2 regions of the Streptomyces sp. NPDC002886 genome follow, and region 1 is predicted to be linked to the other one. Evidence: riboswitches for the same ligand, from Rfam matches in the RefSeq annotation. Region 1 holds a riboswitch; the other holds the start of a gene.
What was found. Region 1 has a riboswitch for glycine ahead of gcvT (glycine cleavage system aminomethyltransferase GcvT). Riboswitches for the same ligand answer to the same signal wherever they lie in the genome.
Positions count from the first base shown of each region.

Region 2: it holds a riboswitch for glycine, as region 1 does, so the genes downstream of both, gcvP (aminomethyl-transferring glycine dehydrogenase) here and gcvT (glycine cleavage system aminomethyltransferase GcvT) in region 1, are expected to answer to the same signal.

Region 1 covers NZ_JBIAPV010000003.1:259,742-265,191, reverse strand. Annotated here, with positions in the region: gene glyA (serine hydroxymethyltransferase) at 1-10, opposite strand, end outside; gene gcvH (glycine cleavage system protein GcvH) at 25-405, opposite strand; gene gcvT (glycine cleavage system aminomethyltransferase GcvT) at 520-1,635, opposite strand; glycine riboswitch at 1,820-1,923, opposite strand; gene ACFYYB_RS13415 (AAA family ATPase) at 2,124-2,810, shown strand; gene ACFYYB_RS13410 (enhanced serine sensitivity protein SseB) at 2,947-3,657, shown strand; gene ACFYYB_RS13405 (enhanced serine sensitivity protein SseB C-terminal domain-containing protein) at 3,725-4,465, shown strand; gene ACFYYB_RS13400 (ABC transporter permease) at 4,903-5,450, shown strand, end outside.
Region 2 covers NZ_JBIAPV010000004.1:1,138,878-1,144,327, reverse strand. Annotated here, with positions in the region: gene ACFYYB_RS23440 (MerR family transcriptional regulator) at 1-627, shown strand, start outside; gene ACFYYB_RS23435 (DNA polymerase IV) at 716-2,359, shown strand; gene ACFYYB_RS23430 (PRC-barrel domain-containing protein) at 3,007-3,372, opposite strand; glycine riboswitch at 3,493-3,591, shown strand; gene gcvP (aminomethyl-transferring glycine dehydrogenase) at 3,791-5,450, shown strand, end outside.

The sequences.
Region 1 (5,450 bases):
GTACAGACATCAGGGTTCCCTGGGTCAGTTGCCGGCGGTGAGCTTGGCGTACTCGTCCACGGAGAGCAGGTCGGCCGGCTCCTCCGTGACGCGCACCTTGAAGAGCCAGCCGCCCTCGAACGGAGCCGAGTTCACCAGCGCCGGGTCGTCGATGACGTCCTGGTTGGACTCGACGATCTCGCCGGTGACGGGGGAGTACAGGTCGCTGACCGACTTGGTCGACTCCAGCTCGCCACAGGTCTCGCCCGCGGTCACGGTGTCACCGACCTCGGGAAGCTGGGCGTAGACGACGTCACCGAGCGCGTTGGCCGCGAACTCCGTGATGCCGACCGTCGAGACGCCGTCGACGGCGTCCGACAGCCACTCGTGCTCCTTGCTGAAACGCAGCTGCTGGGGGTTGCTCATGACCTGATTCTCCTGGATGCGGGGGAGTGGATACGAACGTGGTCGTGCGGGGGTCCTGCGGGGGTCCCGCGGGGCGGCGCCAAGCGCCGACGGGCGGTGCGGTGCGGTACGGGGCTACTTCTGCCGCTTGTAGAACGGCAGGGCCACGACCTCGTACGCCTCATGCGTACCGCGAATGTCCACGCCGACGCCGGAGGTGCCGGGCGCGGCGTGCGCCGCGTCGACGTAGGCCATCGCGATCGGCTTGCCCAGCGTCGGGGACGGGGCGCCCGAAGTGACCTCGCCGACGACCTGGCCGTCGAAGGTCACGGAGAAGCCGGCGCGCGGAACGCGGCGGCCCTCGGCGATCAGGCCGACCAGCTTGCGCGGCGGGTTGGAGGCGGCGCGCTCGGCGGCGGCCTCCAGGGCGGCGCGGCCGACGAAGTCGCCCTCCTTCTCGAACTTCACGACCCGGCCCAGACCCGCGTCGAACGGGGTCAGGGAGGTGGTCAGCTCGTGCCCGTACAGCGGCATGCCCGCTTCCAGGCGCAGGGTGTCGCGGCAGGACAAGCCGGCCGGAACCAGGCCGACGCCCTCGCCCGCCTTGGTCAGCGCCTGCCACAGCTCCACGGCGTGCTCGGGCGAGACGAACAGCTCGAAGCCGTCCTCGCCGGTGTAGCCGGTGCGCGCGATCAGCGCGGGCACCCCGGCGACCGTGCCGGGCAGGCCGGCGTAGTACTTCAGCCCGTCCAGGTCGGCGTCGGTGAGGGAGGCGAGGATGCCGGGGGACTCCGGACCCTGGACCGCGAGCAGCGCGTACGCGTCGCGGTCGTCGCGGACCTCGGCGTCGAAGCCGGCGGCGCGCTCGGTGATCGCGTCCAGGACGACCTGGGCGTTGGAGGCGTTCGCGACGACCATGAACTCGGTCTCGCCCAGGCGGTAGACGATCAGGTCGTCGAGGATCCCGCCGTCCTCCTGACAGATGTGCGTGTAGCGGGCACGGCCGACGCCGACGGTGGAGATGTTGCCGACCAGCGCGTAGTCCAGGACCTTGACGGCCTCGGGGCCGGTCAGGGTGATCTCGCCCATGTGGGAGAGGTCGAACAGGCCGGCCTTGGTGCGGACGGCGTTGTGCTCGTCGCGCTCGCTCCCGTACCGCAGGGGCATGTCCCAGCCCGCGAAATCGGTCATGGTCGCACCGAGGGAACGGTGCAGCGCATCGAGGGCGGTCAGGCGGGGGGCAGTGCTCATGGGTGTGGCTCCCGGGTCCCAGGGCATGACATGACGAGGAGGAGTTCCTCCCCATCTGTCATCGGAACCTGAGAGGTTCGCCGAGAGTTCCCCGCTTCCAGGGGAAGGCCTTCGACTTGCACCTTGGGTGGAACCGTCGCCGGGGCCCTCACGGGCGGTGGCGCGGCTCGCTTTTCAGATCTGCCTCATCCACGCGGTACGGGGCCTGAGAGATTCAAGGGAGGTACTTGCTCCTTCGGCGCCCGGGCACCGCCTTGCGGCGTGCCGGGACTCTCCCGCGCGGATTCAAGCGGCCGGTATGCAGTTAGGTGTCCAGATGGCGCACATCATTGCACGGCGTGCGGCCGAATGGGGGAGGGGGTCCGCGAGCCGAGCGGAACCGGAGCGGATCGGGAGCGGAACCGGAGCGGAACCGGACACCCCGGATTACCGTCTCTTTACACTCAGGGGGAACGGGTCCAGGTGACCCGGCGGGGGAGGCGAGCACTGTGCGGAGATTCGGAGTACTGGCGGCGACGAACACCGGCACCGTCGAGGGTGCGGTCGGCGGCGTGCCGTCGCAGCGCGGCCTCGTACGGGACCCGGCGGAGACCGGGGCGCCGGCGGAGCCCGGAGCGGTACGGGACCTGCGCGGGGCCGAGGGCCCGCGGCGGCTCCGCTTCGCCGAAGGGGACGTCGTGGTGGTCTCCGGACTGCCCGGCGGAGGCAAGAGCACCCTGATCAAGCGGGCCGCCGAGGGCGGCGGCATCGACTCCCAGGACGCCCGCGAGCGGTGGGAGCGCCGGATGCCGGCCGCCCTGCCCTACGCGGTGTACCGGCCGGCGGTCCGGATCGCGCACTACTGGGGCCTGTGGCGGGTGCTCCGCTCCGGTGCCCCGGCCGTGGTCCACGACTGCGGCACGCAGAGCTGGGTCCGGGCGCTGCTGGCCTCGGCGGCCCGGCGGCGCGGCCGCGCGCTGCACCTGGTGCTGCTGGACACCACCCCCGAGGAGGCCCGGGCCGGGCAGGCGGCGCGGGGCCGGGGGGTGTCGGCGTACGCCTTCGCCCGGCACCGCGGCGCGGTGGCCCGGCTGCTGCGCGAGGCCGAGGCGGGCCGCCCGCCGGCCGGCTGCGCGTCGGTGACCCTGCTGGACCGCCCGGCGGCGTCGCGGCTGACCTCGATCGCCTTCCGCTAGGCCTTCTCTTTCGACCTGGGGCGGCCGGGCGGGGCACCCGGCGGGGGCGCCGCGGGCGCCCGTTAATCTCGGGAATCCCGGGAACCTCTGCTCGAGAAACCCGGGCCGAGACCAAGGCGAGCGAGCGGAGACGTACATGTGGCCGGGTAACGAGCTGGAGCAGGTGCTCGGGGCGGCGCTCGGGCAGGCGGACGCCGGGGGGCGGATCCTGGAGGTCCTCGGGCGCAGCGACCTGTGGATCCCGCTGCCCGGCGGGGTGAACAGCCTGAGCCTGCCCACCATGGACATCGGCGGCGCCGCGTACGTGCCCGTCTACAGCTCCGAGGAGCAGTTCCGCGCCTGCGCCGGGCCCGGCATGGACTTCGCCGTCGCCCCCGCCCCGGAGTTCGCCCGCGGCCTGCCCCCGCAGCTCGGCATCGCGGTCAACCCCGAAGGGTCCGTCGGCGTGCCGCTGCCCCCGCCGGCCGTCGCCGAGCTCTGCCGCGCCGGCCGCGACCCGCTCGACGGCCCGGCCACCGGTGGCCGGGTCCGGCTCTACGAGCCCGACTGGCAGGAGGACCCGGTCGAGTTCCTGGCCGCCGCCGCGGAGGAGTTCCGGGCGACCGGAGTCGTCGCCTCCGCACACCGCTGCCTCGCCAGCGTCGAGGGCGGCACGCCGGAGCTTTACATCGGCGTCCACCTGTTGGGATGGGAGCCCGGGATGCGAAACGCCCCGATGGACGCGCTGGGCCGGGCCCTGACCCGCGTACCACCGCCCTGGCCGGTGCAGTTGATCCTGCTCGACGCCGCGGAAGACCCGGTCGTCGACTACATCGTCACGCGCGTACGCCCCTTCTACCTGCCGTAGTGACGCTTAAGCTGGTGGCCGACACGCGTGGACGACGGGCGGACGAACAGACGAAGAGGGGTACCGGGTGAGTGCGTCAGGCACGGCCGCGGTCGGGCAGGTCGAGCACATGCTGCGCCAGGTGACTCCCGGGCGCTACGAGAGCTACGAGTCTCTCCTGCACGCCCTGGCCGAGGGACGGTTGTGGATGCTCCTCTGGCAGGGGCAGCCCGGCTCCCCCGAAGCCCAGTACGGCGGTATGGAGGTCGAGGGCCTCGGGTACGCGCCCTGCGTGACCTCCCCGCAGGAGCTGGCCGCCAGCGGCTGGAACCGCGGGTACGAGGTGGTCACGGGCCGGGACATCGCCCGCGCCCTCTACCCCGACCGCTGGGGGCTGTGGCTCAATCCGCACGCCCAGGGCGGCGGCGTCGGCCTTCCCTGGGCCGACCTGCGCCGGATCGCCACCGGGCTGGACCGGATGCCGGCCGGCCCGCTGCGGCTGTCCGAGCCCGCCATCGAGCTGCCGCAGTTCTACGGGCTGCTCACGCAGCACGCGCACCGCACGCCCGCCGTCCGGTCGCTGCGCCGCGCCTGGGTGCAGCCCGCGCTGGGGTCCCCGTACCTCGCCGTCGGGCTCGACCTGTACGACGCCTCCGCGCACGCCCTGGAATCGGTGCGGGAGATGATGCGCCAGTCGGTCGGGGCGGTCCCCGAGGGGGTGCCCGTGTGCACGGTCGCGCTCGCGGACGAACACGATCCCGTGGCGATGTGGCTCCGGGCGCAGACCAGGCCCTTCTACGACCGCGAGGGACAGGCGCCCGCCTACTGAGACATCGGCATTTAGCCACCCGAGGCCGCACGGAACAGTCGTTCCGTGCGGCCTTTGCGTTGTCCTGATTTCGACGCTGATGTACGCCCAATAGGCGCACTAGTACGCCGAGTTGGGCGCCATGTCCGATTCCGTACCGAACAGGATGTCTTGCTCCGCTCAGGCGGCAGCGAAGTCCGGATAACGGGAACTCGACCCTCAGATCACGGTTGCGCATCCATTCACCTGCGGGTCTGGCGGCTGATCGAGCGCCCGATGAAGACTCCCCACCCAAGAGCGGGTCAGTCCTCCAGGCGTTGCCTGGGTTTGCCCCGCCGCAGGAAATTCGCGCACCCGTACCTCGCAACCTCGCACTCCGAGCGCCACTCCGCACCAACGCCGCCACAGCGGCGGGCATGGGCCGGCCCACCCGTCGGCCGAGAGGGGTCCCCACCACGATGACGGCACCACTGCACGACATGAGCGCGGAGACACCCGCACCCGTGTCCGTAGCCGACGTCCCCGCCAAGGCCATCGAAGGCCGTTCGCCCGGCCGCATCGCCTGGATGCGGCTCAAGCGCGACAAGGTCGCGCTGGCCGGCGGTTTCGTCGTGCTCCTGCTGATCCTCGTCGCACTTTTCGCGCCGCTGATCGTCGGCGTGTTCGGCCACCCTCCGGAGGAACTGCACGAAGACCTGCTGGACCCGCTGCTGGGCCTGCCGGCCGGCGACTACGGCGGCATGAGCGGCGACTTCCTGCTCGGCATCGAGCCGGTCAACGGCCGCGACGTGTTCAGCCGCATCGTCTACGGCGCCCGCATCTCGCTGCTGGTCGCCTTCCTGTCCGCCTTCGTGGCGGTCTCGATGGGCACCTTCTTCGGCATCGTCGCCGGCTACTTCGGCGGCTGGGTCGACGCGGCCATCAGCCGGGTCATGGACCTGCTGCTCGCCTTCCCGCAGCTGCTCTTCATCATCGCGCTGATCTCGGTCGTCCCTGGCAAGCTCTG
Region 2 (5,450 bases), on a different contig from region 1:
GGCATCCCCGCACGGAGTGACGGTGGGCCGTACCCGCTGCACGGTGGTGCGGTGAACTCCGCGCGCCGTCAGCCGGAGCCCGCGCCGGTCGGTTCGGTGGGGCCGGTGGGGCCCCAGGGCGGCGAGACGGCGCCGGAGCAGGTCGGATACCGGGGGCCGACGGCGTGTGCCGCGGCCGGCATCACGTACCGGCAGCTCGACTACTGGGCGCGCACCGGGCTGGTGGAGCCCACCGTGCGGCCCGCGTACGGGTCGGGGACGCAGCGCCTCTACAGCTTCCGGGACGTGGTCGTCCTCAAGATCGTGAAGCGCTTCCTGGACACCGGTGTGGCGCTGCAGAACATCCGCACCGCCGTGCAGCACCTGCGCGACCGGGGCTTCTCGGACCTGGAGCGGATGACGCTGATGAGCGACGGCGCCACCGTGTACGAGTGCACCTCGCCGGATCAGGTGGTCAGCCTGCTCCAGGGCGGCCAGGGAATCTTCGGGATCGCCGTGGGCGTCGTCTGGCGCGACGTCGAGAACGCCCTGTCGCAGCTGCACGGAGAGCGCGTGGACACGGGCGAGACGGTGGTCGGGCACAACCCGGCCGACGAGCTGGCCGCCCGGAGGAACCGGGCCGTCTGAGACGGACGACGTCGGTGACGGGCGGGCCGTACGGCTCGCCCGTTCCGGGTCGGGCCGATTGTCAGTGGCGTAGGGCAGCATCGGAGCCGTGAGATCCGCGCCGACCATCCTGCACCTGGACATGGACGCCTTCTACGCCTCCGTGGAGCAGGCGTCGAAGCCGAGCCTGCGGGGCAAGGCCGTCATCGTCGGCGGACTCGGGCCGCGCGGGGTCGTCGCCACCGCCTCCTACGAGGCCAGGCGCTTCGGGGTGCATTCGGCCATGCCGATGGCCCAGGCGCGGCGGCTCTGCCCGAACGGCGCGTGCCTCGTTCCGCGCTTCAGCCTGTACCGCGAGGTCAGCGACACGGTCATGGCGATGCTCAGGGAGCTGTCGCCCCTCGTGGAGCCGCTGAGCCTGGACGAGGCCTTCGTGGACCTGGAGGCGGGCGGCGTCGCCTTCGACGCGGAGGCCGCGCGGGCCGTGGGCGAGCGGCTGAGGGCCGATATCGCCGCCGTGACCGGGTTGAGCGGGTCGGTGGGGCTCGCGGGGTCCAAGATGCTGGCGAAGGTCGCCTCCGAGGAGGCCAAGCCGGCCGGGCTGCTGCTGATCGAGGTCGGCACGGAGCGGGCACACCTCGCACCGATGTCGGTACGGACCCTGCCCGGGGTGGGGCCGGCCACGGGGGAGCACCTGCGGCGGGCCGGGATCACCACGGTGGGGGAGCTCGCCGAGGCCGGTGAGGACGAACTGGTCCGGATGGTGGGGCGCTCGCACGGGGTCGGGCTGTACCGGATGGCGCGGGGCGTGGACGAGCGGCCGGTGGTCGCCGAGCGCGACGCCAAGTCCGTCTCGGTGGAGGACACCTTCGACGTGGACCTGCACGACCGGGTGCGGATCCGGGGCGAGGTGCAGCGGCTCGCTGAGCGGTGCGTGGAGCGGCTGCGGGCGTCGGGGCACTCGGGGCGGACCATCGTGCTCAAGGTCCGGCGGTACGACTTCTCCACGCTGACGCGCTCGGAGACCCTGCGGGGGCCCACGGACGACCCCGCGGTGGTGCGGGAGGCCGCCGGGCGGCTGCTGGAGGCGGTGGACACCACGGGTGGGGTGCGGCTGCTGGGGGTGGGGGTGACGGGGCTGGCGGACTACACGCAGGAGGACCTGTTCGCTTTCGCCGATGCGATGGCTGCGCGGGCTGGGGCGGGTGGGCCGGGTGTGGACCCGGGCCGGGGGCACGACGACGGGGCTGAGCCCTCGGGCGGGGGTCCCGATGCCGGCACCGACGGGGATCGGGCGGTTGCTGTTCCGGGCCGGGCCCCGGGCGAGGGCGACGGGCCGGATGCGGCTGACCCGCAGGGGCAGGGCGCCGAGCAGGGACCGGTTGACGACGCTGGGGACGGACCTGGTGGCGCGTCCGGGGAGGGGCAGGGTGTCGGGCCCGGGCAGGGGGAATCCGCCGGGCGGGGGCAGGGCGGCGAATCTGAGGTGGGGGTGCCGTCGGGCGTCGAAGGGGTGGTGGAGCGGCGGTGGGCGGCCGGGAGTGATGTGCGGCATGCCGTGTACGGGCCGGGGTGGGTGCAGGGCAGCGGGGTCGGGCGGGTGACCGTGCGGTTCGAGCAGCCCGGATCCCGGCCGGGGCGGGTCCGCACCTTCCTGGTGGACGATCCTGAGCTGGAGGCGTCCGATCCGATGCCGCTGGTCGGGGACCAGGTCTTGGAGGTCGAGGGCCAGGCGGCTGTGGAGCGAGCCTGAGAGGTCGTGGCATTCGGCCGTGCCGGTGGGCCTGGCCGTGCACGGGGCTTGGTCGCTGCTCGGGCGGCGGTGCCGGTGCCCGACGGTGGCCGCTCGTGCGCCGGCAGGCGCCTGCTGCGGGGCGGGTGTGGAGGAGGCGGGAGGGGTTGGGCCCTGCGGGGCTGTCCCCTACCCGCCCTTCCACCGTTCCCCGGGCTTCGCCCGGACCCTCTTGGGGTGTGCGGCGCCGTTGCCGGGGGCCAGCCCCCGGGGCCCCGTGCCTGGACCGGTTGGGGTGCGGCGTTGCCGGGGACAGGCCGGGCCCCGTGTTTGGACTGGTTGGGGTGCGGCGTGGCTGGGCTTGGGCCCCGGGCCCCGTGCCCGGGCCGGTTGGGGGGCGGCGTGGCTGGGGGTCGGGCCCCGGGCACCGCGTTTGGGCCGGTTGGGGTGTGGCGTGGCCGGGGGCTAGGACCGGGTTCCGCGTTTGGGCCGGTTGGGATGCGGCGTGGCCGGGACAGGCCCGGGTCCCGCGTCTGGACTGGTGGGGGTGTGCGGCGTCGTTGGGGGGCAGGCGTCGGGGTCCCGGGACCGGAGCGGTTGGGGTGTGCGGTGCCGTTGCGGGGGGATACGGCCCGGGGTCTGGCCCCTCACATGCGGGAGGGGTGGGGTCAGGGGGTGTCGGGGGAGGTGTGGCCGAAGTCGTGGTGGAAGTCCGAGGGGAGGGCCAGGTCCAGGCCGTAGTGGTGGTAGAGCTGGAGCTCCTGTTCGGGGGAGAGGTGGCGGCCCACGCCGAAGTCGGGGGCGTCTCGGATGAGGGAGCGTTCGAAGGGAACGCGCAGGGTGTCGCCCACCATCTCGCTGGGCTCCAGCGGGACGAAGGCGTCCCGGCTGAAGAGGCCGGTGCGTACGGCGGCCCATTCGGGGACGCCCGTGGCGTCGTCGAGGTAGACCTCGTCGACGGTGCCGATCTTGGTGCCATTGCGGTCGAACGCCTTGCGGCCGATCAGGCTGCGGGGATCGATGTCGGTCTGCACGGTCCGGTCCCTCCATTTGGGCGCAACTCCTCCGTAATGACTACAAAAGTGCATTTCCGGAGAGGGGGCCACTCGAAGGGAGGCGTCCACATCCTCGCTGGTAGGCTGGGTGACGGCTGTTGACCCTGTGCGGGAGAGTCCTCCGAGTGAGTGAGACGGAGGCGCCGAAGGAGCAAATCCTCCCCGGAATCTCTCAGGCATACGTACCGCACGTGGTGAGGCCACTCTGGAAAGCAGGTTGCGGGTACCGGGCGCGCAGTGCCGGTCCCTCTCCTCACCGACGGTGAAAGCCGGACCCCGTGGGCGATCCCCGCGCGGCCCGGTGAAGCTCTCAGGTTGTGATGACAGAGGGGGAGGCCGTCCGGGTGCCCGCGCCGTGGTGCCCCTCGCAGGTCGTACGACCAGGAGGCCTCCGTACATGACCGCCAACCGCATTCCGCTCTCCCAGCTGGAGCGAGGCATCCCCTTCGAGCAGCGCCACATCGGCCCGGATGCCGAGGCGCAGGCGAAGATGCTCGCCCACGTGGGCTACGGCTCGCTGGACGAGCTCACCGCAGCCGCGGTGCCGGATGTGATCAAGACCACCGCCGCGCTGAACCTGCCCGAGGCGCGGACCGAGGCCGAGGTGCTCGCCGAGCTGCGTGAGCTCGCCGACCGCAACCAGGTCCTGTCTTCGATGATCGGCCTGGGTTACTACGGCACCTTCACGCCGCCGGTGATCCTGCGCAACGTCATGGAGAACCCGGCCTGGTACACGGCGTACACGCCGTACCAGCCGGAGATCTCCCAGGGCCGGCTCGAAGCCCTGCTGAACTTCCAGACCGTCGTCGCCGAGCTGACCGGCCTGCCGACCTCCGGCGCCTCCCTGCTCGACGAGGGCACGGCGGCCGCCGAGGCCATGACCCTGGCCCGCCGCGTGGGCAAGGCCAAGGGCAACGTCTTCCTGGTCGACGCCGACGCGCTGCCGCAGACCATCGCGGTGATCCAGACCCGTGCCGAGCCGATCGGCATCGAGGTCGTCGTCGCCGACCTGAGCGCGGGGATTCCGGCCGAGATCGTCGAGCGCGGCGTCTACGGCGTGCTGCTCCAGTACCCGGGTGCCTCCGGCGCCGTGCGGGAGATCAAGCCGGTCATCGAGCAGGCGCACGGGCTCGGCGCCATCGTCGCCGTCTCCGCCGACCTGCTCGCCCTGACGCTGCTGACCTCCCCGGGCGAGCTGGGCGCCGACATCGCCGTCGGCACCACCCAGCGCTTCGGCGTCCCGATGGGCTTCGGCGGACCGCACGCCGGCTACATGGCCGTCCAGGCCAAGCACGCCCGCTCGCTGCCCGGCCGCCTCGTCGGCGTCTCCGTGGACGCGGACGGCAACAAGGCCTACCGCCTGGCGCTGCAGACCCGTGAGCAGCACATCCGCCGCGAGAAGGCCACCAGCAACATCTGCACCGCGCAGGTGCTCCTCGCCGTCATGGCCGGCATGTACGCCGTCTACCACGGCCCGGACGGGCTGCGGACGATCGCCCGCCGCACCCACCGCTACGCCGCCCTGCTCGCCGCCGGTCTGACGGCCGGCGGGGTCGAGCTGCTGCACGGCTCGTACTTCGACACCCTCACCGTGCGGGTTCCGGGCCGGGCCGCAGAGGTCGTGGCCGCCGCCCGCGAGGGTGGCGTCAACCTCTTCCAGGTCGATGCCGACCTCGTCTCCATCGCCTGCGACGAGACCACCCTGCGCGCCGACATCGAGGCCGTCTGGGCCGCTTTCGGCGTCACCGCCGACATCGAGGCGCTGGACGCGAGCACCGCCGAGGCGCTGCCCGAGGGCCTGCTGCGCTCGGACGAGTACCTGACGCACCCGGTCTTCCACCAGCACCGCTCCGAGACCGCGATGCTGCGCTACCTGCGCAAGCTCTCGGACAAGGACTACGCGCTGGACCGCGGCATGATCCCGCTGGGCTCCTGCACCATGAAGCTCAACGCGACCACCGAAATGGAGTCGGTCACCTGGCCCGAATTCGGCCAGATGCACCCGTTCGCCCCGGTCGAGCAGGCCGAGGGGTACCTCACGCTCATCACCGAGCTGG